3 regions of the Janthinobacterium sp. SUN120 genome follow, and region 3 is predicted to be linked to each of the others. Evidence: predicted binding sites of a transcription regulator. Region 3 holds the regulator's gene; each other region holds the start of a gene.

Region 1 (9,607 bases), on a different contig from region 3:
TTACCGTACAAAGATGCGGGTTGCGGCAATCAGTGGGAAAGAGCTTCGGCGACGGGTTTTTCGCGGCTGCCACTCATAATAAAGATTCGCATTTTGACTGATTGGGGTTTGCATGAGTAACGAAAAGCAGGTCGATTCAGGCCGTCGCGGCTTGCTCGTCGCCACGTGCGCGGCGGGCAGTGTAGTTGGATTGGCAACCGCGGGAGCCTTGGTAAGCACCTTCCAGCCGTCGGAGCGCGCGAAAGCGGCTGGCGCGCCGGTCGAAGTAGACATCACCACCTTGCAACCCGGCGAAATGCGCACCGTCGAATGGCGCGGCAAGCCGGTCTGGATCCTGAAGCGCACGCCGGAAATGATCGCGTCGCTCAAGCAAACCGATGGCAAGGTCGCCGATGCCAATTCCCAACGCAATCCCGCCGAATTCACGCCCGAATACTGCATGAACGAGGCGCGTTCCATCAAGCCTGAAATTCTCGTCGCCGTCGGCATCTGCACCCACCTGGGCTGCTCCCCTTCCTCGAAATTTACCCCCGGCCCGCAACCGTCGCTGCCCGATGACTGGGAAGGCGGCTTCCTGTGCCCTTGCCACGGCTCCACCTTCGACATGGCTGGCCGCGTGTTCAAGAACAAGCCGGCGCCGGACAACCTGCAAGTGCCGCGCCATATGTACCTGAGCGACACCAAATTGCTGATAGGTAAAGACGAGAAAGGCGAGGCTTGATCATGGCTGCTTTCAAAGAAACGAAATTCCCGGCAGACGCTCCCGTCGCCGAAAAAGCGCTGGGCTGGGTCGATGACCGCTTTCCCCTGACCAAGCTGTGGAACGACCAATGGGGCAAGTACTACGCCCCGAAAAACTTCAACTTCTGGTACATCTTCGGTTCGCTGGCCATGCTGGTGCTGGTACTGCAGATCGTCACCGGCATCTTCCTGACCATGCACTACAAACCGGATGCGGCCCTGGCCTTCAATTCCGTCGAGTACATCATGCGCGAAGTACCGTGGGGCTGGCTGGTGCGCTACATGCACTCGACGGGCGCCTCGGCCTTCTTCATCATCGTCTACCTGCACATGACGCGCGGCCTGCTGTACGGCTCGTACCGCAAGCCACGTGAACTGATCTGGCTGTTCGGTTTCGCCATCTTCCTGTGCCTGATGGCCGAAGCGTTCTTCGGCTACCTGTTGCCATGGGGCCAGATGTCGTACTGGGGCGCACAAGTAATCGTCAACCTGTTTGGCGCCATCCCGCTGATCGGCCCTGACCTGTCGCTGTGGATCCGCGGCGACTACGTCGTTTCCGACGCGACCCTGAACCGCTTCTTCGCCTTCCACGTGATCGCCATCCCGCTGGTACTGCTGGGCCTGGTTGCAGCGCACTTGATCGCCCTGCATGAAGTCGGTTCGAGCAATCCGGACGGCATCGAAGTGAAGGAAAACCTGGGCGCCGACGGCCACCCGGTCGATTCGATTCCTTCGCACCCGTACTACACCGTGCACGATTTGTTCGGCGTCTCGATCTTCCTCGTCATTTTCAGCGCCGTCGTCTTCTTTGCGCCGGAAATGGGCGGTTATTTCCTGGAATACAACAATTTCCTGCCAGGCGATTCGCTGAAGACCCCGCTGCACATCGCGCCAACCTGGTACTTCACGCCGTTCTACTCGGTGCTGCGCGCCACCACGGCCGACTTCATGTACGTGCTGATGGGTGTCGTGGCTGCCTACGTGGTGTTCATCTGGCTCAAGTCGCGCCTGTCGACGACGGTCAAGTCTGCCATCGCCGGCATCGCCATCGTCGCCATCATCGGCATGCTGCCGCAGGTGCTGGACGCGAAATTCTGGGGCGTGGTGTTCTTCGGCGGTTCCGTCGTGATCCTGGCCTTCCTGCCATGGCTCGACCATTCCCCGGTGAAATCGATCCGCTACCGTCCGAACTGGCACAAATATGTGTACGCCATCTTCGGCCTGTCGTTCCTGATCCTCGGCTACCTCGGGACCCAGGCGCCAACGGATACGAAGACCATCGTGTCGCAAGTGTGCACCCTGATTTACTTCAGCTTCTTCCTGTTGATGCCATGGTGGAGTGCAATGGGCAAGTTCAAGACCGTGCCGTCGCGTGTGACGTTTCACCCGCACTAAGCCGCTCTCACGCCACGCTCAAAGGACATACATCATATGAAGATTGCAAAAAAACTGCTCGCCATCCTGGCCCTCGTGCCCGCCATGGCTCTCGCCAGCGAAGGCGGCTTTCCGCTGGACAAGGCTCCTGACCGCCAGACCAACATGGCAGCGCTGCAGCATGGCGCCAAATTGTTCGTCAATTATTGCCTGAATTGCCACGCCGCCGTATCGATGCGCTACAACCGCCTGCGCGACCTGGGCTTGACGGAAGACCAGATCAAGCAGAATCTGTTGTTCTCCGGCGATAAAGTCGGCGACTTGATGACGACGAGCCTGGCACCGCAGGACGCCAAGGCCTTCTTTGGCGTCGTACCGCCGGATTTGTCGGTAATTTCGCGCGCGAAATCATCTTCCGCTGGCACAGGCGGCGACTACCTGTATACTTACCTGCGTACGTTCTATAAAGACGACACTCGTCCGACCGGCTGGAACAACATGGTCGTGCCGAATGTTGCCATGCCGCATGTATTATGGGAATTGCAAGGTGTCCAGTCTGCCAAGTTCGTGGAAGAGAATGATCCGCACGAAGCTGGCAAGAAGATCCACAAATTTGCCGGCTTCGAGCAGGTCAAGCCAGGTACGTTGAACAAGATCGAGTATGACAATGCGGTAGCCGACCTGGTCGGCTACATGGAGTGGATGGCCGAACCGGCACAGCAAACACGCAAGCGCCTGGGCGTGTGGGTGCTGCTGTTCCTGTCGGTCTTTGCTCTGCTGGCATGGCGCCTTAACGCGTCGTTCTGGAAGGAAGTCAAATAAGTGAGGCGCCGGCCATAGGCCGGTTTATGCCTGTTTCTGCGTTGTCCGCATGAGTGGACAAGCGACCTGGGGTGAGCCGTTCGCGGCTTCACCCCCTTTGTTTCTAAGGAACTATAAAAAATGATGGTTCTCTATTCGGGTACAACCTGCCCATTTTCGCAACGCTGCCGCCTGGTCCTGTTTGAAAAAGGCATGGACTTCGAAGTGCGCGACGTCGACCTGTTCAACAAACCGGAAGACATTTCGACCATGAATCCGTATGGCCAGGTGCCTATCCTGGTCGAACGCGAACTGATCCTGTATGAATCGAACATCATCAACGAGTACATCGATGAGCGCTTCCCGCATCCGCAACTGATGCCGGCCGATCCGCTGATGCGCGCCCGCGCGCGCCTGATGCTGTTCAATTTCGAAAAAGAACTGTTCGTGCACGTGCACGTGCTGGAAAGCGAACGCGCCAAGAGCAACGACAAGGCCCACGACAAGGCACGCGCGGAAATCCGCGACCGCCTGACGACCCTGGCGCCGCTGTTCCTGAAAAACAAGTACATGCTGGGCGACGAATTCTCGATGCTCGACGTGGCTGTCGCGCCGCTGCTGTGGCGCCTGGACCACTACGGCATCGAACTGTCGAAGACGGCCGCACCGCTGATGAAATACGCCGAACGCATCTTCTCGCGTCCTGCGTACATCGAGGCATTGACCCCTTCCGAAAAAGTCATGCGCCGCTAAAGATAATCCCGGCAGGCCGCGCCTGCCGGGATATCTTGGGGCATATGTTAAAGTTGCTTTTTGCGCTGTCCCAGTCTTTTGAACTACCGGTGCGCCCGCCTCATGCTGACGGGGGCGCTCCCGCCTCACCGTGCCTACCATGTCTGAAATCTCAACCAAACCTTATATGCTGCGCGCCATCTACGAGTGGTGCACCGACAGCGGCTACACGCCTTATCTCGCGGTCAAAGTCGATTCGCGCACCACGGTACCGATGGAATACGTGAAAAAGGGCGAAATCGTGCTCAACATCAGCTTCGGCGCCACCAGCGGCCTGAAGATGGACAACGACGCCATCCGCTTCCACGCCCGCTTTGGCGGCGTCTCGCGCGAAATCTACGTGCCGGTCGACAACGTGATGGCCATCTACGCCAACGAAAACGGCCAGGGCATGGCCTTCGAGCCCGTGCTGGGCAACGATGATCCGGATGCGCAACCGACGGACAGCCCCGCCTCCGCCGACGTCCCGCCGCCCGTGCTCGCCCCCGCCGCCAGCGGTCCCACCCTGTCGTCCGTGCCGACCGGCTCCCCCGAACAACGCGACAGCGCCACGCCCGGCGACGACGAGCCACCAAAAAAAGGCGGCCGTCCGACCCTGACACGCATTAAATAGCGTATAATTCGCAACGCGCAGTTTTTGCCGACTTAGCTCATTTGGTAGAGCAGTTGATTTGTAATCATCAGGTGGCCAGTTCGAAACCGGCAGTCGGCACCAGAATTCAGCAGTAAATCAAAGGGTTACCCGCTTCGGCTGGTAGCCCTTTTTTCTTTTCCCACGCCTGCGGAAGCCATCCGGAACACGGACACGCATCGTCATCCAGGCTGATGCATTGCTGCACCGCGCCATGACGTCCCGCACATTTAGGCGCAAGATGAGCACGTGCTTGCGCAAAGCAGGCTCCCGATGTCTGGCTTGCCTACCTGGGGAAATATCATGTCCGCACACACTTACAAGCTGATCGAACTGGTCGGCACGTCGACCGAGAGCAGCGATCAGGCGATACGCGATGCCATTGCCAAGGCGGCGCTGACGGTCAAGCACATGGACTGGTATGAAGTGACCGATTCGCGCGGCCATATCGTCGATGGCAAGGTGGCGCACTTCCAGGTCACGCTGAAGGTCGGCTTCCGGCTCGAATAAAGGGATCGAGTAAAAGGATCGAGTAAAGCGAGCGGCGCGCTCAGCGCCGTCCGGCCGCTCCCCGGCTCTCCAGCCACTCCCGGCCGCCGGCCTCCAGCGCGGTCTCGATGACCTTGTCCGGCAAGCTGTAGACGGTCGCCCAGCTGGCGCGGCCATCCTGCGTGTTGGCGGGAAAACTGTGCGTTTCGATCGGCCAGTGGTATTTGCGTTTCAATGCCTTGACGATGGCGGCCAGCGAGACGCGGCCTTGCAGCGGTTCGGCGCCGGACTGGTCGCGGTTCGACAGCAGCACGGCCAGGACCTGGCCGCGGCCCGTGCGCGCGCCGGGGAAGGTGGGGGTTTTGTTTGCCATGGCCTATTTTACCGGGCAATGATCGGACGAGAGGCGATGTGCCGCACCTTTGATACGGCGCAAGCGCCGCAGCGGCTTTGCGTCCACGATGGGCATTTCGCCAGGCGTGCCGGCGCCCCTCCGGCAGCCTGGGCCTATCATCATGGGGCACAGGAGCCTATCATGCACAGCCTGAACATCCACGCCATGCAATGGCAACCCGTCGCCGATATTTCCGCCGTCAATCCGCTGCTGCCCGACGATCTCGCCTGCTTTCGCGAGCTGCGCGACGTGCTGCAACGCTACGGCGCGCTCGACCGCTTCGGCATTTCCCTGATCCACCGCCATTTCGACATCGCCGACGACGAAGAGCTGATGGAGTACACGGATGCGGAAGCACGCATCTTGACGGTCAAACCTGTCAAGAAAAGCGACATCGACTGGAACCACACGACGATTACCAACTGGAAATTGACGGAAGGCGAGGAAGTGGCGCGCATCGGTTGCGGTTGCGCACGCAATTCGGGCGGCCACCTGGGCTATCACCGGGGCACCTGAGGCGGGCCGACGGCGCCCGCCAAGCGGCGTCGGCCTTTCTTACACTTCACTTCATCCAGCTCAGTCCGCTTTGCGCAAGCACTTGATTTCTTGTGATATTTTTGTGTGGCACGCAAGCTGCTTATCCCTGTCTACGAGATGAATCCAGGCAAGTCATTCTGGATTCTTTGTCCCCCGGATTTTCCGAGACTGACCACGACAAGAGGCTGCGATGAACGTTGATCACACACGAAGCAAGACCCTGGGCTGGCTGGGCGCACTGGCGGCGGCGAGCCTGCTGGCCAGCGGCCAGGCACAGGCCGGCGCGTACGGCCTGGCCGTCAATGAGTTGAACAATTTCCGCATCACCACCAGCGCCGGTGCGCTGTCGCTGGCCGGCGCCAACCGCAATGCCAGCGACAGCGCTTTTTTCGAAGGCGGCGTAGCCGTCAATCCGCGCGCCGTCAATACGGGCCCGGCCGCCAACGCCGACGTGCTGCAAGTGTGCTCGGGCGGCGGCTGCAGCGGCTTGCCGCAAAACCACTACGCGCCCAGCCCCAGTTCCACCCTGGAATTTGCCCGCGGCGATGCGCATGCCTTCGGCAACATGCTCAATGGCGGCGCCAGCGTGAGCGCCGTGGCGGAAGCACAGCGCAACACGATCGGCGCCGCCACGGCCACGGCCGGCGACACGCTGACCGGCTCCGTCAACCTGACCCTGTCGAGCGCCGGCTTCATCACCTTCAGCTTCATGGGACGGCGCGACCTGCGCACCAGCGTGACGACCATGGGCGACAAGTCGAACGTGTCGATCATGGATATCTTCAATATCTCGTGCAACAGTTCCAGCCCCGCCGGCTGCCTGTCGCACGCGAACGCCGATGGCGTGATCTTCCAGTTCGCGCCCGATGGCGATGCCAACAATGGCAGCGACATCAATGGCAACCATGGCGCCGGCAGCCTCGACCCGTTCAGCCTGAACATGACGGCCGGCACCAACGACCCCGCCACGGGGCGCGCCTTCACGAATGGCTTCGCGATGTTTTCCCTGACCTCGAATTTCGCCCTGCCGGCCGGCAGTTACACCCTGAATTTTTCCAAGTCCACGCGCACCGATATCGTCGTCATCGATCCGCCGCTTGCGGTACCGGAGCCGGGCACGCTGTTCCTGCTGGGCATGGGATTGGCGGCCCTGGCTTTTACGCGGCGCCGCCAGCCGTAATCATCCGCAGCATGAAAAACACGCGGCGCCCGCCAAGGCGCCGCGTTTTTCTATGCCGCTCAAGACGTTTTAACCGAGCCGTGCCAGCGCCTGGCGCGCCAGCTGCAATTGCTGCACATAGTAACGGTGCAGCATGGCCGGATCGCTCAAATCGCGCCCCAGTACCAGGCGCAGCTCGCTGGCGGGGCAGTCGCCGGCCTGGGTTTCTACTTGGGTTTGCACCTGCGTTCCCAACTGGCGCGCCAGCTGGCGCGCCGCCTGCTCCTGCGCGGGCCGGTACTCGACGCGCGTGCGCGCCACCTGGAAGCCGGTTTCATTGGCCAGGCGCACCACTTGCACGGGAGCGCCGGCCAAGCTGCGCGCCAGGGCGGCGGCCAGGCCAGGCACGCCGTTGCCATTCACAATTTCCAGGCGCGGGCGGGGCGAGACAGGAGCCGGCATGGACCGCCCGGCCGTGACAGCGGGCACGCTGCGCACGGCGGCCGGCACGCGCTGCAAGCGGGCCATGCCGTCGCCTTGCGTGATCTCGATGCGCGCCATGGCGGGCGCATCCGGCAGCGGCGCGGCCGCGGCCGCGGGCGCGCCCGGCGGCGGCGCCGCGTTGCGCAAGACGGCCATGTCGCTCCGTAAATCATGTTCCTGCAGGCTCTGCGCCTGGCGCCGCATGACGGCCGCGCGCGCGTGCTGTCCCAGCCGTTCGAGCACTTGCGCCAGGTGCTGCCAGGCCAGCGCATTGAGCGGATCGAGCAGACACGCCTGTTCCAGCGCAGTCAACGCTTGCGCATCGCGCCCGCGCAAATAGTAGGCGCGACCGAGATTGCTGAACAGATACGCCTGTTGCGGCTGCGGCGCACCGGCTTCCTGCGTCAGGGCCAGCCATTGGGCGATCGCCGCGTCGTGCTCGCCCCGCTGCGCGTACAGCACGGCCAGGCCGTTGCGCGCATTCACATGGCGCGGCGCGGCGCGCAAGGCTTGCGCATAGGCCGCTTGCGCGGCCGGCAAGTCCCCCCGCTCGAAATGCTGGCGCCCCGCCGCATAGGCGGCATCGGCGTCCGGCCACTGCGGCAGCGGCGCGTGGGCCGGCGGCGTGGTACAGGCGGCCAAGCCCAGGCAGGCGCAGGCGGTGGCCAGGCGGGAAATCGTCAAGCGCATGGTAGCTCCTTTCAGCGGTTGGCCATGGCCGGCACGAGCACGCGATAGACTTCGATCACGGCCGGCCCCATGAGCACCAGCATGAGGGTGGGAAAGACGCAAAAGATCAGCGGGAACAGCAGTTTCAAGGCGATCTTCGCGGCAGCCTCCTCGGCCAGCAGGCTGCGCTTGCCGCGCAGGTTTTCCGAGTGCACGCGCAGCGAATCGCCCATGCTGGTGCCGAAGCGTTCCGACTGGATCAGCATGGCGACGAGGGTGTCGACATCTTCCACGCCGCTGCGCAAGGCCAGGTTGCGCAGCGCCTTTTCCTTGGAAAAGCCGGCGCGCATTTCCATCAGCACCAGTTGCAATTCCTGCGCCAGCACCACGCTTTTGATGTGGATTTCGCCCGACACCTTCACCAGCGCGCGCTCCAGGCTCAGGCCCGCTTCCACGCACACGGTCAGCAAGTCGAGCGCGTCGGGGATGTTTTCGAAGATGTCGCGCTGGCGCCGCTTGGCCGTGCTGGCCAGCACCAGGTTCGGCAGGTAATAGCCGACGGTGGCGCTGACGCACAGCAGCAACAGCAGCACGCTGCGCAGCTGCGCCGCCATGGCGCTGGCCGCATACAGCCCCAGCACGGTGGGGAACAGCAGGGCCAGCACGGTCTTCGCGGCGAAGTACAGGCCCGGCGCGCTGGCCTGGCGCCAGCCCGCGTTCATGAAGCGCGTGCGCAGCGGCGAGCGCTCCCAGCCCTCTTCCGGCAGCGACAGCTTGCTGAACGGCTGCGCCACGCGCGCCACGCGCTCCACCCAGCCCGTGTCGGCCACCGCCTCGCTGGCGGCCGGCGCCATGGCACCGAACAGGCGCTGGCGCAAGGCGCCGGGAAAGAAGATCAGCCACGCCAGCAGGGCCAGCGCCACCACCACGGCGAAGACGATCAACAGGAACAGCAGTTGCGGGCCAGTCATGGCATTTCCTCCGATTGATCGACTGACAAAACGTTCAGGGCTAGGCGTGTCGCCGAAGGCAGTACGACAGTACGACAAGGCGACGCAACAACGCCATGGACTTTTTTTCAGGCGATCTCTTAGATGCGGATGCGGATGACGTTGCGCATCCAGACGACACCCAGCGCCACCATGCCGGCCGCATACCACAGCAGCTTGATGCCGCTGGGATCCGTCCACAGCAGGCTGATGTATTGCGGGTTGACCAGCGCCATTACGCCGATCATCACCACCGGCATCAGCCCCAGCACCCAGGCCGACATGCGCCCCTCGGCCGACAGCACGCGCACCTGCCCCAGCAGCTTCAGACGGGCGCGGATGATGCGCGCGATGCTGACCAGCACTTCGGCCAGATTACCGCCCGATTCGCGCTGCACCAGCACGGCAATGACGAGGTAGCGCAAATCCGTCAGCGGAATGCGCGCGGCCAGGTTTTGCAGCGCCTCGTTCATCGGCACGCCGTAATTGATCTCTTCGTGCGCCATCTTGAATTCGCCGCTGATCGGCTCATTGAGCTCATCGCCCAC
Region 2 (9,607 bases), on a different contig from region 3:
AAGGCGGCCGCCGCTTGCGCCGGCTCGCCCTTGACGCCCAGTTCGATATGCCGGCGCGTCTGCGCGTCGCCCACGCTGGGTAAGCTGAAAACCTTAATCAACGGAAACTCCGCTTCCAGCCGCACCATCAGCGGCGTCAGCAGGGATTCGGCCGTTTCGTACACGAGCAAGGCATGTTCCGCATGCGGCACCTGGTTGAACAAATGGGGGTAATGCGTGTCCAGCACCCATTCGATCATGGGCCAGGACATGATGGGAAAGCCCGGCACGAAGTAATGCTCGCGCACGGCAAAGCCGGCAATCTTGTTGTACGGGTTCGGAATCAGCTCGGCGCCTTCGACAAATTCCGCCATTTTCAGGCGGTGCAGGTTTTCCGGCGAGTTCAGATCGGCCGGCACGCCCGCCTCTTCTCCCATTTCCGTGATGCGCTGCTGGATATTGATCTTGCCCTGCGGATGCAGCACCAGCGGCAAGCCCAGCGCATCGGCCGCCGCCTGGCGCGTATGGTCGTCCGGCGTGGCGCCGATGCCGCCAAAGCTGAAGACGATGTCGCCGCTGGCAAAGCTGCGCTTGAGCAAGGCCACCAGGCGGGCAGGCTCGTCGCCCACGTATTCCGCCCAGCTCAGCTGCAATCCCCGCGCCTTGAGCATTTGCACCACTTTCGGGAAATGCTGGTCCGTGCGCTTGCCCGACAGGATTTCGTCGCCGATGATGATCAATCCGATAGCCATGAAGCTTCCTCGTAGAATTCGATAAAAATACTCAAGCGTCCGCCGGCGCCACGTCGGTCATGCCGCGTACGCCCCGCAACCGCGACAGTGCTTCCAGGCAGTAATACTGGAACCACAGCCCCGTAAAGATGAAGATCAGCACATACAGCCAGATGGCGAACGCCGCCAGGAAGGGGAAGAACACCACCGACATCGCGCCGCCCATCCACAGCAAGCCCGGCACGGCGCCGGCCGCGCCCGAGACCATGCCGATGGCCAGCAGGGGCCAGCGCTGCGTGCGCATGATGGCGTGGCGCTCGTCCACGCTGGCGTAATCGGCCATGGCGTCGTACGCCATCACGCGGTAGGTCAGCCAGCCCCACAGCACGGCTTGCCCCGCCAGGGCGGCCGGCGGAAACGCGTACAGGGGCAGCAGGATGACCCAGGCGACGATAAAGAGTAAAAACGTGGCCAGCGAAGTACCGACGCTGCCCAGCAGGCTGCCGCCATGCTTCTTTTCCAGTTGCGGAAAGTGCCGCCCGCCGATATGGCGGCCGATGGCCGGCATGGCGAACAGGCCCATGAAGATCAGCGCCGTCAAGATCATCAGCGGCAGCAGCATGAACATGGCGATCAGCGGCACGATCACGGCTTTCAGCACGCCCAGGCCGAAGGTGGTCAGCACCTGGCCGCTGGTGCGGAAGAAATCGTACTGCGTGAACAACGCATGCAGGCTGTCGATCAGCGGCTGCAAGCCCACGTACAGCAAGCCGCCCCACAGCACCAGCGACAGGATGAACGGCGCTACGCTCAGCAGCAGTATCCTGCCATGCAATTGCGACAGGAAAGCACGGCCATACGAATTCAACACATTACGCATCAACGGCGTCCTTTTCGTTTAATTCTTGCAAATTCCACCATGCGACGCAGGCCCAGCCATTGCTGCTGCCAGAAACCGCGGCCATAGTTGCGCCCCGGCCGGCCGACACCGTTGCTGTCGATGCGGGCCAGTTGGTCGCGCACGCCCGTGCGCGCATAGCCCGCCGAGAAATTCGCGGTGCCCAGCAGCATATCCCAAATCGGCAAGACCACGCCGAAGTTGCAACCACCCATGCTGCCCTTGCCTTTCGACTCGTGCCCCACGCCGATCGCGTGATGCGTGCGGTGGAAACGGGGCGAGATCAAGAGCCGCTCGCCGATGCGGCCGAAGTGTATCCTCACATTTGCGTGCTGCAAGCTTTGCAAAATGCGCGAAATCGACACCAGCAGCACGTATTGGCCCGGCGGCACGCCGATGCCGAGCGCCACCAGCGCCATCACCACGTCGCGCAGGAAGTCATCGAGCAAGTGATTGCGGTCATCGCTCCACAAGTTCATGTTTTGCTGGCTGTGATGCAGGCTGTGCAAGCCCCACCACCAGCCGAAATGGTGCGAGGCCCGGTGGTAGCAATAATCGACGAAGTCCAGTATCACAAAATAAATGATAAAACTGAGCAAGGGGCTGATGCCGGGCAACAGCGATTCCAGGTTCAATGGATGAATATTGTCGAAGCGCAAGGCGCCCGCCAATGCATCCATCAGCGGATCGAGCGTGAAGAACACCACGACGGAAAACAGGCCGATGCGGTGCAGCACCGTATAGATAAAATCGTTCCAGCGGGCGCGCGGGTCCGTCATCTTTTGCGCGGGAATCAAGGCTTCGAGCGGACGCAGCACGAGAAACAGCAGCACCAGTTCGCACAGGCCGATCAGCAGCCACTCCGTGCCCTCGAACGCTTCTTCCGTGAATTCGCCAAAGCCCAGGTGATATACGAGCGGGTTCACCACCGTCTGGAACAGCCATCCTTGCGCCGCGCCAAAGGCGTCGACCACAGCATCGATGACGGGCGTAACGAAGCTGACGATGTCGGCGGCGATCATGGCTGGCCCTTCTTCTGCGCATAGGCAGGGTGCTCGCGCAGGGTGGCAAAGCAGAAACCTTTGTCTTGCAGGCCGGAAATCAAGGCGTCCAGGTTGGCCGGTGCCCATGCATCCTTGCGCGACCAGATGCCCATATGCGCAATGAAAATATCGCCGCTACGCAAGTTCGCCAGGGCTTTTTTCAGCAGCGTGGCGTTTGGATACTTATCGCTGGGTAATTCATCGCCCGAATAGCCGGCCGGCGCCCAGCCCGCGTGCTGGTAGCCGCAGGAGCTGCCGGCCGCCAGGGTGCGCGGCGACGTGTAGCCGCCCGGCGCGCGCCAGAACGGGTCGAGCTTGCGCCCGGTCAGCTCCTGGAAGCGCGTATCGACGCGGCGCAATTCCTCGCAGAACTGCTGATCCGTGATGGAGGCCAGCTTGCCGCCATCCTTGCCGAACTGGGGCTTGACCTGGATCAAGCCGTTGGGCAGATCCTTCTTCCAGTACACGTGGTCAAACGTATGCGTGCCGAACGCATGGCCTTCGGCCACGCGGGCTTTCCAGTACGGCGCCCACGAGGCATCGAGCGAATAGTCGCCCCGCGTCGTCTTTTCATTGGCCAGGAAGAAGGTTGCCTTCACATGGCGTTTGTTCAGCACGTCGGCGATCAGCTGCGCTTGCGACTGGCTACCCGTGTCGAAGGTCATGTAGATGGTGCCCTTGCAGGCGGCCGGCGCTGGCGATGCAACTGGAGATGCGACTGGGGCAACAGGTACGGCGGCAGGTGCGGCGGCATGCGCGGGCGACAGCATGGCGCTGGCGCACAGCAGCATGGCGGGCGCGTGGCCCGCGAAAATGAAGCGTTTCATCATCACCTGCTCATCACATGCGCGGCGAGTGGGTGGCGAAGTACACGCCATGGGGCGAGCGGCCCACCGGGATGGTCTTGATCACTTTGCGCGTGGTCAAGTCGATCACGGCCACTTTCTTGATCCAGCGCAACGTTACCCACATGGTCTTGCCGTCCGGCGTGATTTCCATGCAATCGGGGCCGCCCGGCACATTGATGGTGCCCACGTTTTCCAGGGTTTGCTGGTCGATGATGTTGATCGTGTTCGACACGCGGTTCGAGACGAACGTCATGCGGTTGTCGCCCAGCGCGCGGAAATTGTGCGTGCCGGCGCCTGCCTTGATGCGTTTGACGGTCTTTTGCGTGCGCCAGTCGATCACTTCCACGTAATCGCTGCCCATAATGCCCACCAGCAAATGCTTGCCATCGGGCGTCATCGTGATGCCGGCTGGCGCCGGACCGACAGGCATGGTCCATTTCACCGTTTGCGTGGCCAGGTCGATGGCGCTGACCTGGTTGCTGCCCTGCTGCGTAATGAAAGCCATGGTGCTGTCGGCCGTGAACGCCATGTGGCTGGGCAATTTTGGCAGCGGGATGCGCTTGGCCAGGGTCAGGTTCTTGCCGTCGTAGCGGTACAGGTCGATGCGGTCCAGGCGCAAGGAGTTCGAGATGAACCATTTCTGGTCCGGCGAAAAGCCGATCTGGTACGGGTCGAGGATGTTGCTGATGCGGCGCTGGATCTGGCCCGACACGGGGTCGAGGAAAATCAGCTCGTTGCCAACGGAACTGGCGACGATCAGCGACTTGCCGTCCGGCGTTTCCATCAGATGGTGCGGTTCCTTGCCGACGGCAAAGGTGGACAGGGGAGCATAGGTTTTCTGGTCCAGCAGTTGCACCGTAGCATCACGGGAATTGAGCACCACCACCACTTCGGCTTGCGCCGTCGATATTGCGGAAACCAGGCACAGCGAGGAAAAAACAAGGCGGCGTAGACTGCGGAACATGGCAAAAATCACTGTTAAATACAAAACATGCATTTTACGTGGAACACTGTATTTATTGTGTGAAATCCCCCCTTAAATGCTGCCGGCAGCCACACATCGCCGTAATTTCCGTTTTTTCCCCGTGCCAGGCCTGGAATGGCGCTTTGCAACTCATTGCTCTACAATCTGAAGCTTTCATCGCCTACACAAGGATAATCATGACCACCACCACTACCGCTTCCGGCCTGCAATACATCGACACCACCGTTGGCGAAGGCGCTGAAGCGCAAGCCGGCAACAATGTTGTCGTGCATTACACGGGCTGGCTGCAAAACGACGACGGCAGCGCCGGCGCGAAATTTGACTCGAGCAAGGACCGCAACGATCCATTCGAATTCCCGCTGGGCGCCGGCCGCGTCATTCAAGGCTGGGACGAAGGCGTGCAAGGCATGAAAGTGGGCGGCAAGCGCCAGCTGATCATCCCGGCAGCACTGGGCTATGGCGCACGCGGCGCCGGCGGCGTGATTCCTCCGAACGCCACCCTGATTTTCGACGTCGAACTGCTGGGCGTATAAGCACCGACTCCGCAGCGCTCAAGCGACTGTACCGACGCCGCCCCTGTTCACGCAGCGGCGGCGTTTTTGTTTTGAGTGTGTCCTCTAATGCACGGCGCGCTTTTTTCACTATGATGTCAGGCACTGCAGCACGCACGGTGGCCACTCCGCCGGGCCTGCCGCACTTTTCCAGCGATTCCATCAGCACACAGGAGCCATCATGAGTTTACAAGAGCAATTCGAACAAGCGCAGCTCGATTCCAAGACCCTGTCCGAGCGTCCGGACAATATGACCTTGTTGAAAATCTACGCCTTGTTCAAGCAAGCGTCGAGCGGCGACGCCACGGGCGAGCGTCCTGGCATGACCGACTTCGTCAACCGCGCCAAGTTCGACGCCTGGGCGGCCCTGGCCGGCACCTCGAAGGAAGAGGCGCAACAGCAATACATCGACTTGATCGAAGACTTGAAGGATTAAACCTGAAAACGCCTGTTTTGCAGAGAAATAGGCCGAAAACGGCTGAAAACTCACCAAAAACCACAAAAACAGGCTGAAAATGCAAAAGTGGCTACCAAATCGGTAGCCACTTTTTTTACGCCTATCTCAGCCGCAAACTTACTTTTTCGCCGCCGCCAGCGCTTGCGCGATCCAGCCGTCAAACGTCTGCTGATGGAACTTGATCCAGCCAGCCGTGTGGCGCGCGATATCGGCTTGCGTGTTTTCACCGCGGCGCATGCGCTCGTTCTGCGCATTGATGTCCGCCACGGGCAATTGCATCACTTCGAACAGCTTGGCCGCGGCCGGATTCTTCTCCGCCCAAGCCTTGTTGGACACGATGCGCGCCGTGTTGACGGCAAAGCCGTAGTCGCTGCCATCGTCGAGGCGGGTATTCACCTTGTCCGGATTAGCCGAGAACGGCACTTTCAGCCAGACCACGTCCTTGCCCGGCACCAGCACGCCGCTGACCCAGTACGGCGTCCACGTGTAGTACAAAATTGGTTCGCCGCGCTTGTAACGGCCCAGGGTGTCGGCGATCAGGGCCGCATAGCTGCCCTGCACGTGCGTCACCGTCTTGCGCAATTTATACGCATCCATGTGGTTCTCGATCAGCGCTTCGCAGCCCCAGCCTGGGTTGCAACCGGTCAAGTCGGCCTTGCCATCGCCATCATGGTCGAACAGCTTGGCCAGGTTGGGATCGCGCAACTGGTCGATATTCGTGATGTTGTACTTTTCCGCCGTCGCCTTGTCGATCAGATAACCTTGCGCGGCAGGCCCCGCATACTGGCCCGTGCGCGACAGCTTGGCGTCGCCGCCCGCATTGTTATAGAAATCCTTGTGCATCGGGTCCCAGTGCACGGCCATGAAGGTGGCGTCACCGTTGGCAATGGCGATATGCGCCGTCGGATATTCCACTTCCTTGATCGACTGCACGTCGTAGCCCAGCTTTTCCAGGGCCTTGTCGACCAGCATGGTCTGGAAGGTTTCTTCCGCGATCGAACTTTGCAGCGGTTGCACCTTGACGCCCTTGCCGGGCAGCGCATCGGCAGCGGCGGCCGGCGTCTGCGCCATGGCCAGGCTGGTGGTCAGGGCCATGGCGGCGATCGCCAGGGCGGAAAACAGCTGGAACTTGCGTTGCGATTTTTGCGTCACTTTAAAATTGTCGATTTGATGCATGTGTATCCTTTATTGTGCGTTGGCCAGCGTTACTTGCTGTTCAACATTATTTTTCTCCGCATTGCCGCGCACCAGGCGCAGCACGAAACCGGCTGGACCCGTCTGGTACCAGTGGCGCACGCCGCGGCGTGGCTGGCCCATCGCTTGCGTCAAGCGGTCCAGGGTGATGGCCAGCAACACGATGCCCAGGCCGCCCACGGTGGCCAGACCCATGTCCAGGCGGCCGATGCCGCGCAATACCATCTGGCCCAGGCCGCCCACGGCGATCATCGAGGCGATCACGACCATCGACAGCGACAGCATCAGCGACTGGTTGATACCGGCCATGATCGATGGCATGGCCAGCGGAAATTGCACGCGGGTCAGCAACTGCCACGGCGAGGCGCCATAGGCGCGGGCCGCTTCGATCAGGTCGGGACGTACCTGGCGGATGCCGAGGTTGGTCAGACGTACCAGCGGCGGCAGGGCAAAGATGATCGTCACGATCACGCCAGGCGCATTACCGATACCAAACAGCATCACCACGGGCACCAGGTAGACGAAGGCGGGCGTCGTCTGCATGGCGTCCAGCAGGGGGCGCAGGATATTCTGCGCGCGGTCGCTGCTGGCAAGGAAAATGCCCAACGGCAAGCCGATGGCCAGGCAGAACGCCAGCGACGTCAAGACCAGCGACAGGGTCGTCATGGCTTCCGGCCAGATGCCCAGCATCGACACCAGCAGCAGCGCCAGCACGGTGCCGACGGCCAGGGTGCGGCTGGTAAATTGCCATGCCAGCAAGCCGATGATGGCGATCACCGTCAGCGACGGGGCGGCCAGCAGCACGCCTTCCACGCCGGACAGCACGCTGTCGATCGGCGCGCGCACGGCCTGGAAGAAGGGACGGAAATGCGCGACGACCCAGCCCAGGCCCTGGTTGATCCAGCTTTCCAGCGGCAGCGAGCCGTCGAAAATCTGCGTCAGGTGAAAGCCGGACGCATGTTCCGGCTGCACGGCAGGCGCGGCGGCGTCCAGCCAGGCGGTGCTGGCGTCGGTAGGCGGCGTCAGCGCCCAGGGATTGATTTGGGCGGCCTGTTCAACAACGGGTTCTACTGTGGAAACGGTGCTTGGATTCATGCTTGTCCTTTCTGTTGTTGTTCGGCTATGGCTGGCGTGTCACGGTCGAGGAACTTCAGCAAGGTTGTCTTGCTGATGGCGCCGCGGAAGCTGCCGTCATTGGCCACCACAGGGACGGCGTAAGGCAGTTGCGCCACCTGGCCGAACAGGCCGGCGACTGGCTCATCTGCATTGATGGTCTGCACGTCGGGCAGATAGGCATGCGCCAGGCCCAGCGGACCGACATGGCCGTCGAGCGCACTGCGCAGCGAATCGGCCGAGACGACGCCGAGAAACTTGCGCTGCGGATTGACGACGTAGGCAAACGCGCGATCCTGCTCTTCCAGCATCGACAGCGCGGCGCGCGAGCCGCGGCTCGGCGACTCGGACACGACGATCTGGCTCTTGCGGGCGATATCGCTGGCCTTGAAGACGGCCGCCGCATCGACGCCGCGCACGAAGTTGCGCACGTAATCGTTGGCAGGTTTACGCAGGATTTCTTCCGGCGTGCCCACTTGCACCACGTGGCCGTCTTTCATGATGGCAACGCGGTCGCCGATACGCATGGCTTCGTCGAGGTCATGCGAAATGAAGACGATGGTGCGGCGCTTGATTTGCTGCAAGCGCAGCAGTTCCGATTGCATTTCCGTACGGATAATCGGATCGAGCGCGGAAAACGCTTCATCCATCAACAGAATCGATGGATCGCATGCCAGCGCACGGGCCAGGCCCACGCGCTGCTGCATGCCGCCCGACAATTCGTCGGGATAGCTGGCGCCGTAGCCGTCCAGGCCCACTTGTTCCAGCGCTTGCTGGGCCAGCGCATGGCGCTCGGCCTTGGGCATGCCGGCCAGTTCCATGCCGAAGGCAGTGTTGTCGAGCACGGTAATTTGCGGCAGCAGCGCGAACGACTGGAACACCATGCTGATGTCCTTGCGGCGCAGGGCGCGCAGTTGGGCATCCGGCAAGGTATTGATGTCGTTGCCGTCGATCAGGATGCGGCCGGCGGTCGGCTCGATCAGGCGGTTCAGCATGCGCACCAGGGTCGATTTGCCCGAACCGGACAGGCCCATGATGACGAAGATCTCGCCCGCTTCAATGGTAAAGGTGGCGTCGAAAACGCCGATGGTGCAGTCGGTCTGGGCCAGGATATCCTGCTTGCTGGCGCCCTGATGGACGAGTTCAAGTGCTTCTTCTGGCTTGTCGCCGAACACTTTGAACACATGGTCGATAATGATTTGTTTTGCCACGATGTGGTTCTCCCTCGATTTGACGAATGGAATGAAACCCAGCAAGCTGCCAGCTTGCGGCGGGAATCAGCAAACCCTGTTGCGTCGGCTACGCCACGGCGCAAAAGCGCACGGGAGCGACAGGAAACAGGGGGTGACACGCATGTGACCAGCGGATGGCCAAAGCCGGTGCCGGGGTGCCGTGTGCGTGCTAAAAGAGGCTGTGGTTCAGGACTTTTAACAACGCTAGCGCCATGCAAATACATGGCACCAAATGTATTTGACCGAAAAAAAATCGACCAAGCTACTTTTAACTGGATGCGGGTGTAAAACCCAATGAATTATTCACCACTCAGCGAGTGGGGAGTACTGCGAAGCAGATGGTGAAACGCGGTGTAGCTGTTGTAAATATGACTCAAGTATAACGCAAAAAACCGCCAAAGTCCAATGGCTTTCCAAATAGAAATGTGCTAGCAATGTTCGCCAGCGTACAGTCAGACGTGAAAAAGGCGAAAAGCGACGTGTTTTCATCGTCTTTTCGCCCATCGCTGCGACACGTTTTCTAGCACCAAACATGGCGCCAGACAAGCGGGTCAAACTGGCTCGGTAAACACCTTG
Region 3 (9,607 bases):
ATCCCCGCTGGGTAAAAGCTCCGCCTACCGCACCGATTACGCGCCGGAACTGCTGTTTCCCATTCCCCGCCAGGGCAAGCGCGACGAGCTGGAATTGCGCGGTACATTACCGTTCTTCGGCCTCGATATCTGGAATGCGTATGAACTGTCGTGGCTGAACCAGCGCGGCAAGCCGCAAGTGGCGATTGCCAAGGTCAGTGCGCCGGCCGATTCGCCGAACATCATCGAATCGAAGTCGTTCAAGCTCTATCTGAATTCGTTCAACCAGACCAGGCTGGACAGCCCGGATGCGCTGCTGGCCTTGCTCAAGCAGGACTTATCGAAGGGTTTCGGCGCGCCCGTGCAAGTGGAACTGACCTTGCAGGACGATTTCGGCAAGCTGAAAATGGGCGAATTCGACGGCGTGCTGCTCGACCGCCTGGACCTGGAAATCACGCAATATACGCCCTCGCCGCTGCTCTTGAAGGCGGCGCTCGATGAAGCGCCGGTGGAAGAAAAACTCGTCTCGCATTTGCTCAAATCGAATTGCCTGGTGACGGGCCAGCCCGACTGGGGCAGCGTGCAGATCGAGTATGCGGGACCGCAGATCGACCAGGAAAGCCTGTTGCGCTACCTGATCGGTTTCCGCGAACACAACGAATTCCACGAGCAATGCGTGGAGCGCATCTTTGTCGATATCTTGCGTCAGTGCAAGCCGCAAAAACTGTCCGTGTATGCGCGCTACACGCGCCGCGGCGGCCTCGACATCAATCCCTGGCGCAGCAACTTCAGCACCGGGGCGATGCCGGGCAATCTGCGCAATGCGCGCCAGTAACGCCAAACAACACCCCGCAACCATGCCAACAGGAATGTTGGCTGTGTTTTAAAACAACGTTGCAGTAGTGCCGCAGAGCATGTCAAAGACGCTGAAAAATCGGAAAATCGGCATTCGGCGGCGGAAAAACCGGCGCACCGCGTGTTTTTAATCAAGAAATAGCCGATACACGCCGATGTTATTTTTTTGCTAAAATGATGACCACGTGGGCTGTAGCGCCCACTGCGCCCGCAGCGGGCGTATACTGTTGAGAATTGGCGTTACAGGCCGCCGAAACAGGCCTATAATTCGGCTCGCAAGCCCTCTGCGCATTGCACCATTTCATTGAGTGTCATGACTAATCTTAGCAAAATATTATCCCTCGAAAACGTCCTGCTGGACCTGGAAGTCTCCAGTAAAAAGCGCGCCTTCGAGCAAGCCGGCCTGATCTTCGAAAACAATTACGGCATCGCCCGCTCTACCGTCTCGGACAATCTGTTTGCCCGCGAACGCCTGGGCTCGACCGGTCTGGGCCATGGCGTGGCCGTGCCGCATGGCAGGGTCAAGGGCAGCAAAACCTTGAAAGCGCCGCTGGGCGCCTTCGTGCGCCTGGCCGAGCCGATTCCATTCGAATCGCCCGATGGCAAGCCCGTCAATTTGCTGTTTTTCCTGCTGATTCCAGATCATGTCACCCAGCAACATCTGGAAATCCTGTCGGAAATCGCCGAAATGTTTTCCGACGACGCCTTCCGCACGGCATTGGCCACGGATCCGGAACCGAAATCCGTGCATTCGCGCATCGTCAATTGGCAACCCAGTCTGCAAGCGGCAGGTTAAACTTCAGGTATTCCTCCACTCCTGAAGAAGACTGCCATGTTGCAAACGCCGCTGACGATACAACGCCTGTACGACGATAATCGTGAAAGTCTGCAACTGGGCTGGTTCGCCGGCTTCCCCGGCGGCGAGCGCCTGATCTCGGGCGACGTCTCGTCGGCCGCCGACCAGGTGGGCCACTTGAACCTGATCCATCCGGGCCGCATCCAGGTCTTCGGCCACCAGGAAATCAATTACTACCAGCGTCTGAAGGTCAACACGCGCACCCACGTGATCGGCGAACTGATCGCCGGCGGTCCGCCCGCGCTGATCATCGCGCAAGGGCTGGAAACGCCGCCCGACATCCTCGCCATCTGCGACGAGCAAAACATCCCCCTGTTCTCCACCCCGCTGCCGGCCGCGCAAGTAATCGACTTCCTGCGCGTCTACCTGTCGAAAAAGTTGGCGCAACGCATCATCATGCATGGCGTGTTCATGGACGTGCTGGGCGTGGGCGTGCTGATCACGGGCGACTCGGGCCTGGGCAAGAGCGAGCTGGGACTGGAACTGATCTCGCGTAGCCACGGCCTGGTGGCCGACGACGCCGTCGAATTCTCGCGCATCGCGCCCAATATGATCGAAGGCCGCTGTCCGCCCCTGCTGCAAAACCTGCTGGAAGTGCGGGGACTCGGCTTGCTCGATATCAAGGCCATCTTTGGCGAGACGGCCGTACGCCGCAAGATGCGTCTGAAGCTGATCGTGCACTTGGTGCGCCGCAACGCGCTGGAAGAAGAAGTCGAGCGCCTGCCTTTCCTGTTCCCCACGGAAGACGTGCTGGGCTTGCCTGTGCGCAAGGTCGTCATCCCCGTCGCCGCCGGCCGCAACATCGCCGTGCTGCTGGAAGCGGCCGTGCGCAATACGATTTTGCAACTGCGCGGCATCGATACCTTGCAGGAGTTCATGGAACGGCAACGTTTGGCAATGAGCGGCGACTAGCGTTGCAAGAAGCACGCCCTCTTTTGTTTAACCAATACTACAGTCGAAATTGCAATAATTTGTAAAGATAGTTGCCTTGGGAGCGGAGCGCCGGTCTTTATTGTATGATCGGGTTATGCATATCGTCCTTATCACCGGAATATCCGGCTCCGGTAAATCCGTCGCGCTCAATGTGCTGGAAGATACCGGTTACTATTGTGTCGACAACCTGCCACCGGCCTTGCTGCCCAGCCTGGTGCAGACCCTGCTCGACGAAGGTACACCGCAACTGGCCGTCGCCGTCGATGCGCGCAGCGCCGAGTCGCTGACCAGCCTGCCGCACAATGTGGCCCTGCTGCGCGACCAGGGGCACGACGTCAAGGTCATGTTCCTGACAGCCACCACGCATTCGCTGGTGGCCCGCTTCTCGGAAACACGGCGCAGCCATCCGCTGTCGCACGAATTGCGTCCGAACCAGAATCCGGCCAGCCGCCGCACCCTGATCGAGTGCATTTCGGAAGAGCGCGAACGCCTGTCGACCATCGAACAGCTGGGCCATGTGATCGACACGTCGGAACTGAGCGCCAACAAGCTGCGTGCCTGGATCAAGGATATCGTCGCCTCCGAACGCGCGCCGCTGACCCTGTTCTTCGAATCGTTCGCCTTCAAGCTGGGCGTGCCGCTGGATGCCGATTTCGTCTTCGACGTGCGGGCCTTGCCGAATCCCTATTACGACCTGGCCTTGCGCCCCCTCGATGGACGCGACGCACCCGTGATCGCCTTCCTCGACGCGCAGCCCAGCGCGCTGGAACTGCTGGCCGACATCCGCGCCTTCATCGAGAAATGGTTGCCATCATTCAAGTCCGACAACCGCAGCTACCTGACGGTAGCCCTCGGCTGCACGGGCGGCCAGCACCGCTCCGTGTACATGGCGGAGCGGCTGGCGCAATATTTCGGACCCAACGAGCGCGTGGTTCTACGCCACCGCGAGCGCAGCTAGTTAATCGAGGTGGCGCAGCGGATGCGCCGCAGCCGGCCAGACGGGCGCAAAGAAGCGCGCCACCATGGCCGCGTCGACTTCGTCCAGGCTGGCGGGATTCCAGCGGGGGGCATTGTCCTTGTCGACCACCAGCGCGCGCACGCCCTCGAGCACTTCGCCATGTTCGAAATTGTGGCGCACGACTGTGCGCTCCAGGCGCAGGCAATCGGCCACGCCCAGGTGGGCGCCCCGCTGCAGCAACTCCAGGGTCACCGACATCATCAAGGGCGAACGCAGGCGCATGGCCGCCAGCGCCTTGGTGGCGAACGCACTGTCGTCCTGCGCCAGCGAAGCCATGATGGCCGCCACCGAACCCGCGCTGAAATGGCGGTCCAGCGCCGCGCGCGCCGTGGCCAGGGGAGAAACGCCTGCCTCGGCCTGGAATGGTGCCGCCAGCGCCTTGATGGCCACAGGCAAGGCCTCGCCCGGCGTCGATTCAAACAGGTCCAGCAGCGCCCCCATCTGCGCTTCGGGCAGGTAGACATCGGCCAGGCCCGTGTACAGGGCGTCGGCCGCGTTGATCGTCAAGCCCGTCAAGCCCAGGTACAGGCCCAGCTGGCCGGCCAGGCGGGACAGGAAATAACTGCCGCCCACGTCCGGAAACAGGCCGATATTGACTTCCGGCATGGCCATGCGCGTGCGGCCCGTCACGATGCGCAAGCGGTTGCCTGGCCCGGCTTGCGCCACACCCATGCCGCCGCCCATCACCACGCCATCCATCACGGCGATATACGGTTTCGGGTAGAAATGAATTAAATGATTTAAAGCATATTCTTCCGTAAAGAAATCTTCCAGCAGGGCGCTGCCGCCTTGCGGCGTGGCCAGACCCGCATCGTAAAAGAAACGGATGTCGCCACCGGCGCACAGGGCCTTATCGCTGCTGGAGCGGATCACGACGGCGTCCACCTGCGGATCGTCGCGCCAGGCCAGCAGGGCCGCGCTCAGGGCGCGCACCATCTCCAGCGACAGGGAATTCAAGGCTTTCGGACGGTCGAGCACGATGTGCCCGGTGCGGTTGCGGATGGAAGTCTGGACGAAGTCGCTCATGGCAGGCTAGAAAGAAGTGAAAGTGCGAATATTCTAATACCTGCGCGGGGAACATTGCGTTCCGCTGGGCGCAAAAAAGGGCGCAATGTGCGCCCTTAGTTGATCACAACTGCTGGAAGCGGGTGGCCTTAGACGGCGACGACGGCTTCTTCCTCGGAGTTGTCTGGCAGATGCTTGATCGCCTCTTTACCGTGCCCTTGCACTTTGGTTTTGTATTTCATCACTTGCCTATCGAGCTTGTCGATCAGGGTATCGATCGCGGCGTACAGGTCGTGCGCCAAGCTTTCCACATAGACAGTCTTGCCGCTCAAACGCAGGTTGACTTCAGCCTTTTGACGTTTTTCTTTCTCTTTGAGGTTATCCACGGTCAGAATCACGGCGATATCGATGACTTGATCGAAATGACGTTTCACGCGCTCCAGCTTCGTTTGTACGTATTCACGGATGGCTGGTGTCACTTCGAGATGATGTCCGCTGATGGTGAGATTCATACACACTCCTAAAGATGATCGGGTTCGTGCGGTCCATCCTATCCGGCCCGCAGAGGAACCGAAAAAAACTTACAAACACTTACGCAGGCTCACTGGCGGAATTTTTAATGCTTCCCGGTATTTGGCAACAGTACGTCGCGCAATCACCATGCCTTGTTCCCCCAGCATGTCCGCAATCTTACTGTCGGATAAAGGATTTTTAGGGTCTTCTGCTCCTGTCAGTTGCACGATCAATGCCCGTATCGCCGTCGATGACGCTTCGCCCCCCGCTTCGGTGGCGACGTGGCTACCAAAGAAATATTTCAACTCGAACATGCCGTGCGGGGTCAGCATGTACTTTTGAGTTGTTACCCGCGAGATAGTACTCTCGTGTAAACCCAGTGTATCAGCTATTTCACGGAGCACAAGGGGGCGCATGGCAACGGCCCCATGCGAGAAAAAGTTCTTTTGTCTTTCTACTATCGCCTGCGCCACACGCAGGATCGTGTCGAAGCGCTGGCGCATATTCTTGATCAGCCACTTGGCTTCCTGCAACTGTGCGCCCATGGCGCCCTCCCCCTTGCCCTGCTTGAGCAAGTTGGCGTACATGGCGTTGACGCGCAGGCGCGGCATGACGTCGTTGTTCAGGGTGACTTGCCAGCCATTGCGCGCGCGCTTGACGACGACGTCGGGCACCACGTAATCGGAGACGTCCGAGGCGAACACGGCGCCCGGATGCGGATTGCACTGGCGAATCACCGTCTGCGCTTCGCGCAAGTCTTCATCGTCGCAATCGAGGGCTTTTTTCAGCTTGTTGAAATCGCGCTGGGCAAACCAGGCCAGGTGCTTTTCCACGATCACGAGGGCCATGCGCCGCGTCACCATGGCGATGTGCGGCAAGCGCTTGATTTGCAGGGCCAGGCATTCGGACGCGTTGCGCGCGCCCACGCCCGGCGGATCGAAACTTTGCAGCAGCGACAAGGCCGTGCGCATCTCGTCGGCGTCGATTTCCAGCTCTTCCGGCAGGCGCGCCAGGATGTCGTCGAGCGACTCTTCCAGGTAGCCATTGTCGTCGAGCGCGTCGATGATCAGCTCGACCAGCGCGCGGTCGCGCAATTCGAGCACCGTCACGCGCATCTGCTCCATCAGGTGTTCGCGCAGCGTGCAGTGATGAGCCTCCAATTGCGGACGCGAATCTTCGTCGTCGGGCGCCTTGCCCCGGCTCGCCTCGCTCCAGTCGCTGTCGCCGCCATCCGCGGCGGCCGGGCTGTCGCCACCCTCGCCGTCAAACGCTTCCGCTTCGGCCGGCGCTGCGGGCGCCTCCTGGCCTGGTGGCTGGGGCGGCCCTTCGGCCGGTGCGGCCGTGGAGCTCAAGGCCCCGTCGGACAGCAGGCGCAGCGAACGGTCGAGCGGATCGTCGAGGCGTTCGAGCAAGGGATTGTCCGTCAGCAATTGCTCTAATTCCTGGTGCAATTCCAGGGTAGACAATTGCAACAGGCGTATCGATTGCTGCAACTGCGGCGTCAGTGCCAGGTGCTGCGAAGTGCGCAGCTGCAATGATTGTTTCATTGGCTTACATGCGGAAGTGTTCGCCCAGATAGACCCGGCGTACCGACTCGTTCGCAATGATGTCGTCGGGGCGTCCCGACGCCAGCACCGAGCCCTGGTTGATGATGTAGGCGCGGTCGCAAATACCCAGCGTCTCACGCACATTATGATCGGTAATCAGCACGCCGATATTGCGCTCCTTCAAGAAACGCACGATGCGCTGGATCTCGATCACGGCGATCGGATCGACGCCGGCGAACGGCTCGTCGAGCAGCACGAAACGGGGATCGGTGGCCAGCGCGCGGGCGATTTCCACGCGGCGGCGTTCGCCACCGGACAGGGACAGCGCCTGGTTCTCGCGCAGCTTTTCAATCTGCAGGTCGGCCAGCAATTTATCCAGCCGTTCCTCGATCTCGGCCTTCGTCAGCGGACGGCCTTCGACGGTCTGGATTTCCAGCACGGCGCGGATATTGTCTTCCACCGTCAGCTTGCGGAAGACGGACGCTTCCTGCGGCAGGTAGGACAGGCCCATCTGTGCGCGGCGGTGGATCGGCAGGCTGGAGATATCCACGCCGCTGATATCGATGCTGCCGCCATCGGACGGCACCAGGCCGACGATCATGTAGAACGAGGTGGTCTTGCCGGCGCCGTTCGGGCCCAGCAAGCCCACCACTTCGCCGCATTCGACTTGCAGCGAGACATCATGCACGACTTGCCGCTTGCCATAGGTTTTTTGCAGCCCGCGAACGATCAGGGTGCTGCCGCAACGTGTATTTTCCATTATTTCTTTCCTGGCGCGGGCGTGGCCGGCGCTTTCTCCGCTGCCGGCGCCTTGGTCTTCGGCTGGATCACCATGCGCACGCTGCCGCCATCGGCGGTGCTGGTGCCGCTGTTGGAATTTTCCATCGCAAATTCTTCCTTGCGGCTGTCATACGAGATGAAGGCGCCGTTGGCCACATCGGTGACTTTCGCCCCTTCCAGGCGCGTCAGCTTGGCTCTGGAAAACAGTTTCACCACTTCCGTCTTGTTGTCGTATTCCACGCGCTCCGCTTCGCCTTCGACCCACAGGTCGCCCGCGCCATCGCGCTTCTGGCGGAAGGTCGCGAGCTTGCCGGGATCGGCCCAGAAGGTGATGAACTGGTAGCCTTGCGGGTCTTCCGTGATCAGGGCCCGGCCCGCCTTCATGGTCAGGGTACCCTTGACCAGCACGACGTCACCCGTCAGGGTGCGCACCTGCTTGATGTCATCGACGTGGCCGCTGCGTGCCGTGATGACGGCTTCCTTCTCGGAATCGGCCTTCTCGGCATGCGCCACGCCCATGATGGCCAGCGAAAATACGGTCAACAGCAAGATGTTCTTCATAATATGGTTTCCTTGTTTCATTCTGTCATTTTGCCGCCGCGGCCGGGCGCGGTTTCGGCGGGAGGACCATGCGCAGCGCATTCTGCACTTCCACGACGCCGGTGGCGTTATTCGCCTTCATGCCGACGCCATTGATGCGCGAGGCGCCCGTCAGGATATCGACAGGCACATCCGTTTCCATTCTTTCCTCGTCCGGGAACACCGTCAGCGCTTCCGTCTTGACCGTCAGGTTCTGCGCCTTCGGACTGGCCACGCGGTCGATCACGACCTTGCGGTGCAGTTGCAGCCGGGTATTATCCTGGTCGATATGCGCCAGTTCCGCATTCATGTTCATCGGCGGCATGCCTGGCGTGAGCTTGCGCACGAAGGGCTGGTCGATATCGGACGAGTCGTCCAGCGGATAATGCGTGAGCTTGGTGCCCGACACGATATAGCTGGGCTTGCCCGTCAAATCCATGCGCACCAGGCTGAAATTGGTGATGAAATAGTCAGGTTCATCCAGATGCTTGCTGGCCGTAATGTCCTGGCCATTCTTGTTCATCACCTCGAGCAGCCAAAAGCTGCCCAGCGCGACGACAACCGCGCCCAGCACGGTAAAAATCATGCGCCAGCGATGGGCGCCTCCTGGCTTACGCATAGGGCTTCACTCTTTCAAAGGTCACTGGCGAGGCGGCGCGCCTCACTCCAGGAACGGCGCCATGACGCGCGCATAGTTGTCCTGGGCGCGCAGCAGGAATTCGCAGATCTCGCGCACCGCGCCGCGACCGCCGCCGGCCTGCGTCACATGGTGCGCCAGGCCCTGCGCCTCCGGACGCCCGCCCGGCACGCTGACGGCAAAGCCCACGCGTTTCAGGATGGGCGCGTCGATGACGTCGTCGCCGATATAGCCGCATTGCTCTTCCGTCAAGCCCGTCAGCGCCAGCAATTCGCGAAACGGCGTCAGCTTGTCGTGGCCGCCCTGGTGCACATGGGTAATGCCCAGGTCTTGCGCGCGGCGCGCCGTGATGGCCGAGCGGCGCGCGCTGATGATGGCCGTCTGCACGCCCGATTCCTGCAGCAGCTTGATGCCCAGGCCATCATACACATTAAACGTTTTCATCATCTCGCCGTCCGGGCCGAAATGCAGGCTGCCGTCGGTGAGCACGCCATCGACGTCAAAGATCATCAGTTTGACCTTGGCCGCCCGCGCCAGGTTGTCCGCCACGCTGTCCATCAGATCACCTTCGCTTGCGTCAGATCATGGATATGCAGCGCGCCCACCAGCTTGCCGTCGGCATCGACGACCAGCATCTGGTTGATGCGGAACTGCTCCATCACGGCCACGGCGTCGACGGCCAGGCGTTCGGGCGCGATGCTGCGCGGCTGCGCATGCATGACGTCGCGGATCGCCACTTGCGTGAAATCCTGCACGCGCTCGAACATGCGGCGCAGATCGCCATCCGTAAACACGCCCACGGGGCGGTTGTCCGCGTCGACGACGGCCGTCATGCCCATGCCTTTCTTCGTCATTTCCTCCAGCGCCTGCAGCAAGGAAGCGTCCACGGGCACCTTGGGTACGCG

Evidence for each region. The regulator sigma-54, encoded in region 3, starts transcription at its own class of promoters, with help from an activator protein. The targets are predictions, from matches to a motif close to TGGCANGNAANCTGCTTT.
Region 1: O0879_RS20975 (PEP-CTERM sorting domain-containing protein) is a predicted target of sigma-54. The motif match lies at 5,845-5,862, and genes of this name have one in related genera.
Region 2: O0879_RS18475 (beta-propeller fold lactonase family protein) is a predicted target of sigma-54. The motif match lies at 4,490-4,507, and genes of this name have one in related genera.

The regions. Positions count from the first base shown of each region.
Region 1 covers NZ_JAPUBW010000004.1:75,315-84,921, forward strand. The annotation lists gene petA (ubiquinol-cytochrome c reductase iron-sulfur subunit) at 113-721, shown strand; gene O0879_RS20935 (cytochrome bc complex cytochrome b subunit) at 724-2,136, shown strand; gene O0879_RS20940 (cytochrome c1) at 2,173-2,937, shown strand; gene O0879_RS20945 (glutathione S-transferase N-terminal domain-containing protein) at 3,058-3,669, shown strand; gene O0879_RS20950 (ClpXP protease specificity-enhancing factor) at 3,809-4,321, shown strand; tRNA gene O0879_RS20955 (tRNA-Thr) at 4,348-4,423, shown strand; gene O0879_RS20960 (dodecin) at 4,643-4,849, shown strand; gene O0879_RS20965 (hypothetical protein) at 4,890-5,201, opposite strand; gene O0879_RS20970 (hypothetical protein) at 5,364-5,738, shown strand; gene O0879_RS20975 (PEP-CTERM sorting domain-containing protein) at 5,950-6,939, shown strand; gene O0879_RS20980 (LytR C-terminal domain-containing protein) at 7,009-8,091, opposite strand; gene O0879_RS20985 (type II secretion system F family protein) at 8,103-9,041, opposite strand; gene O0879_RS20990 (type II secretion system F family protein) at 9,161-9,607, opposite strand, start outside.
Region 2 covers NZ_JAPUBW010000003.1:109,792-119,398, reverse strand. The annotation lists gene O0879_RS18495 (molybdopterin-binding protein) at 1-731, opposite strand, end outside; gene O0879_RS18490 (EI24 domain-containing protein) at 763-1,590, opposite strand; gene O0879_RS18485 (sterol desaturase family protein) at 1,590-2,630, opposite strand; gene O0879_RS18480 (polysaccharide deacetylase family protein) at 2,627-3,481, opposite strand; gene O0879_RS18475 (beta-propeller fold lactonase family protein) at 3,492-4,463, opposite strand; gene O0879_RS18470 (FKBP-type peptidyl-prolyl cis-trans isomerase) at 4,661-5,017, shown strand; gene O0879_RS18465 (acyl-CoA-binding protein) at 5,217-5,471, shown strand; gene proX (glycine betaine/L-proline ABC transporter substrate-binding protein ProX) at 5,610-6,668, opposite strand; gene proW (glycine betaine/L-proline ABC transporter permease ProW) at 6,678-7,781, opposite strand; gene proV (glycine betaine/L-proline ABC transporter ATP-binding protein ProV) at 7,778-9,010, opposite strand; gene O0879_RS18445 (polyhydroxyalkanoic acid system family protein) at 9,583-9,607, opposite strand, start outside.
Region 3 covers NZ_JAPUBW010000006.1:186,874-196,480, forward strand. The annotation lists gene queF (NADPH-dependent 7-cyano-7-deazaguanine reductase QueF) at 1-814, shown strand, start outside; gene O0879_RS25310 (PTS sugar transporter subunit IIA) at 1,148-1,630, shown strand; gene hprK (HPr(Ser) kinase/phosphatase) at 1,667-2,602, shown strand; gene rapZ (RNase adapter RapZ) at 2,718-3,581, shown strand; gene O0879_RS25325 (enoyl-CoA hydratase/isomerase family protein) at 3,582-4,667, opposite strand; gene raiA (ribosome-associated translation inhibitor RaiA) at 4,796-5,158, opposite strand; gene O0879_RS25335 (RNA polymerase factor sigma-54) at 5,228-6,706, opposite strand; gene lptB (LPS export ABC transporter ATP-binding protein) at 6,711-7,466, opposite strand; gene lptA (lipopolysaccharide transport periplasmic protein LptA) at 7,466-8,047, opposite strand; gene lptC (LPS export ABC transporter periplasmic protein LptC) at 8,073-8,684, opposite strand; gene O0879_RS25355 (HAD hydrolase family protein) at 8,727-9,260, opposite strand; gene O0879_RS25360 (KpsF/GutQ family sugar-phosphate isomerase) at 9,260-9,607, opposite strand, start outside.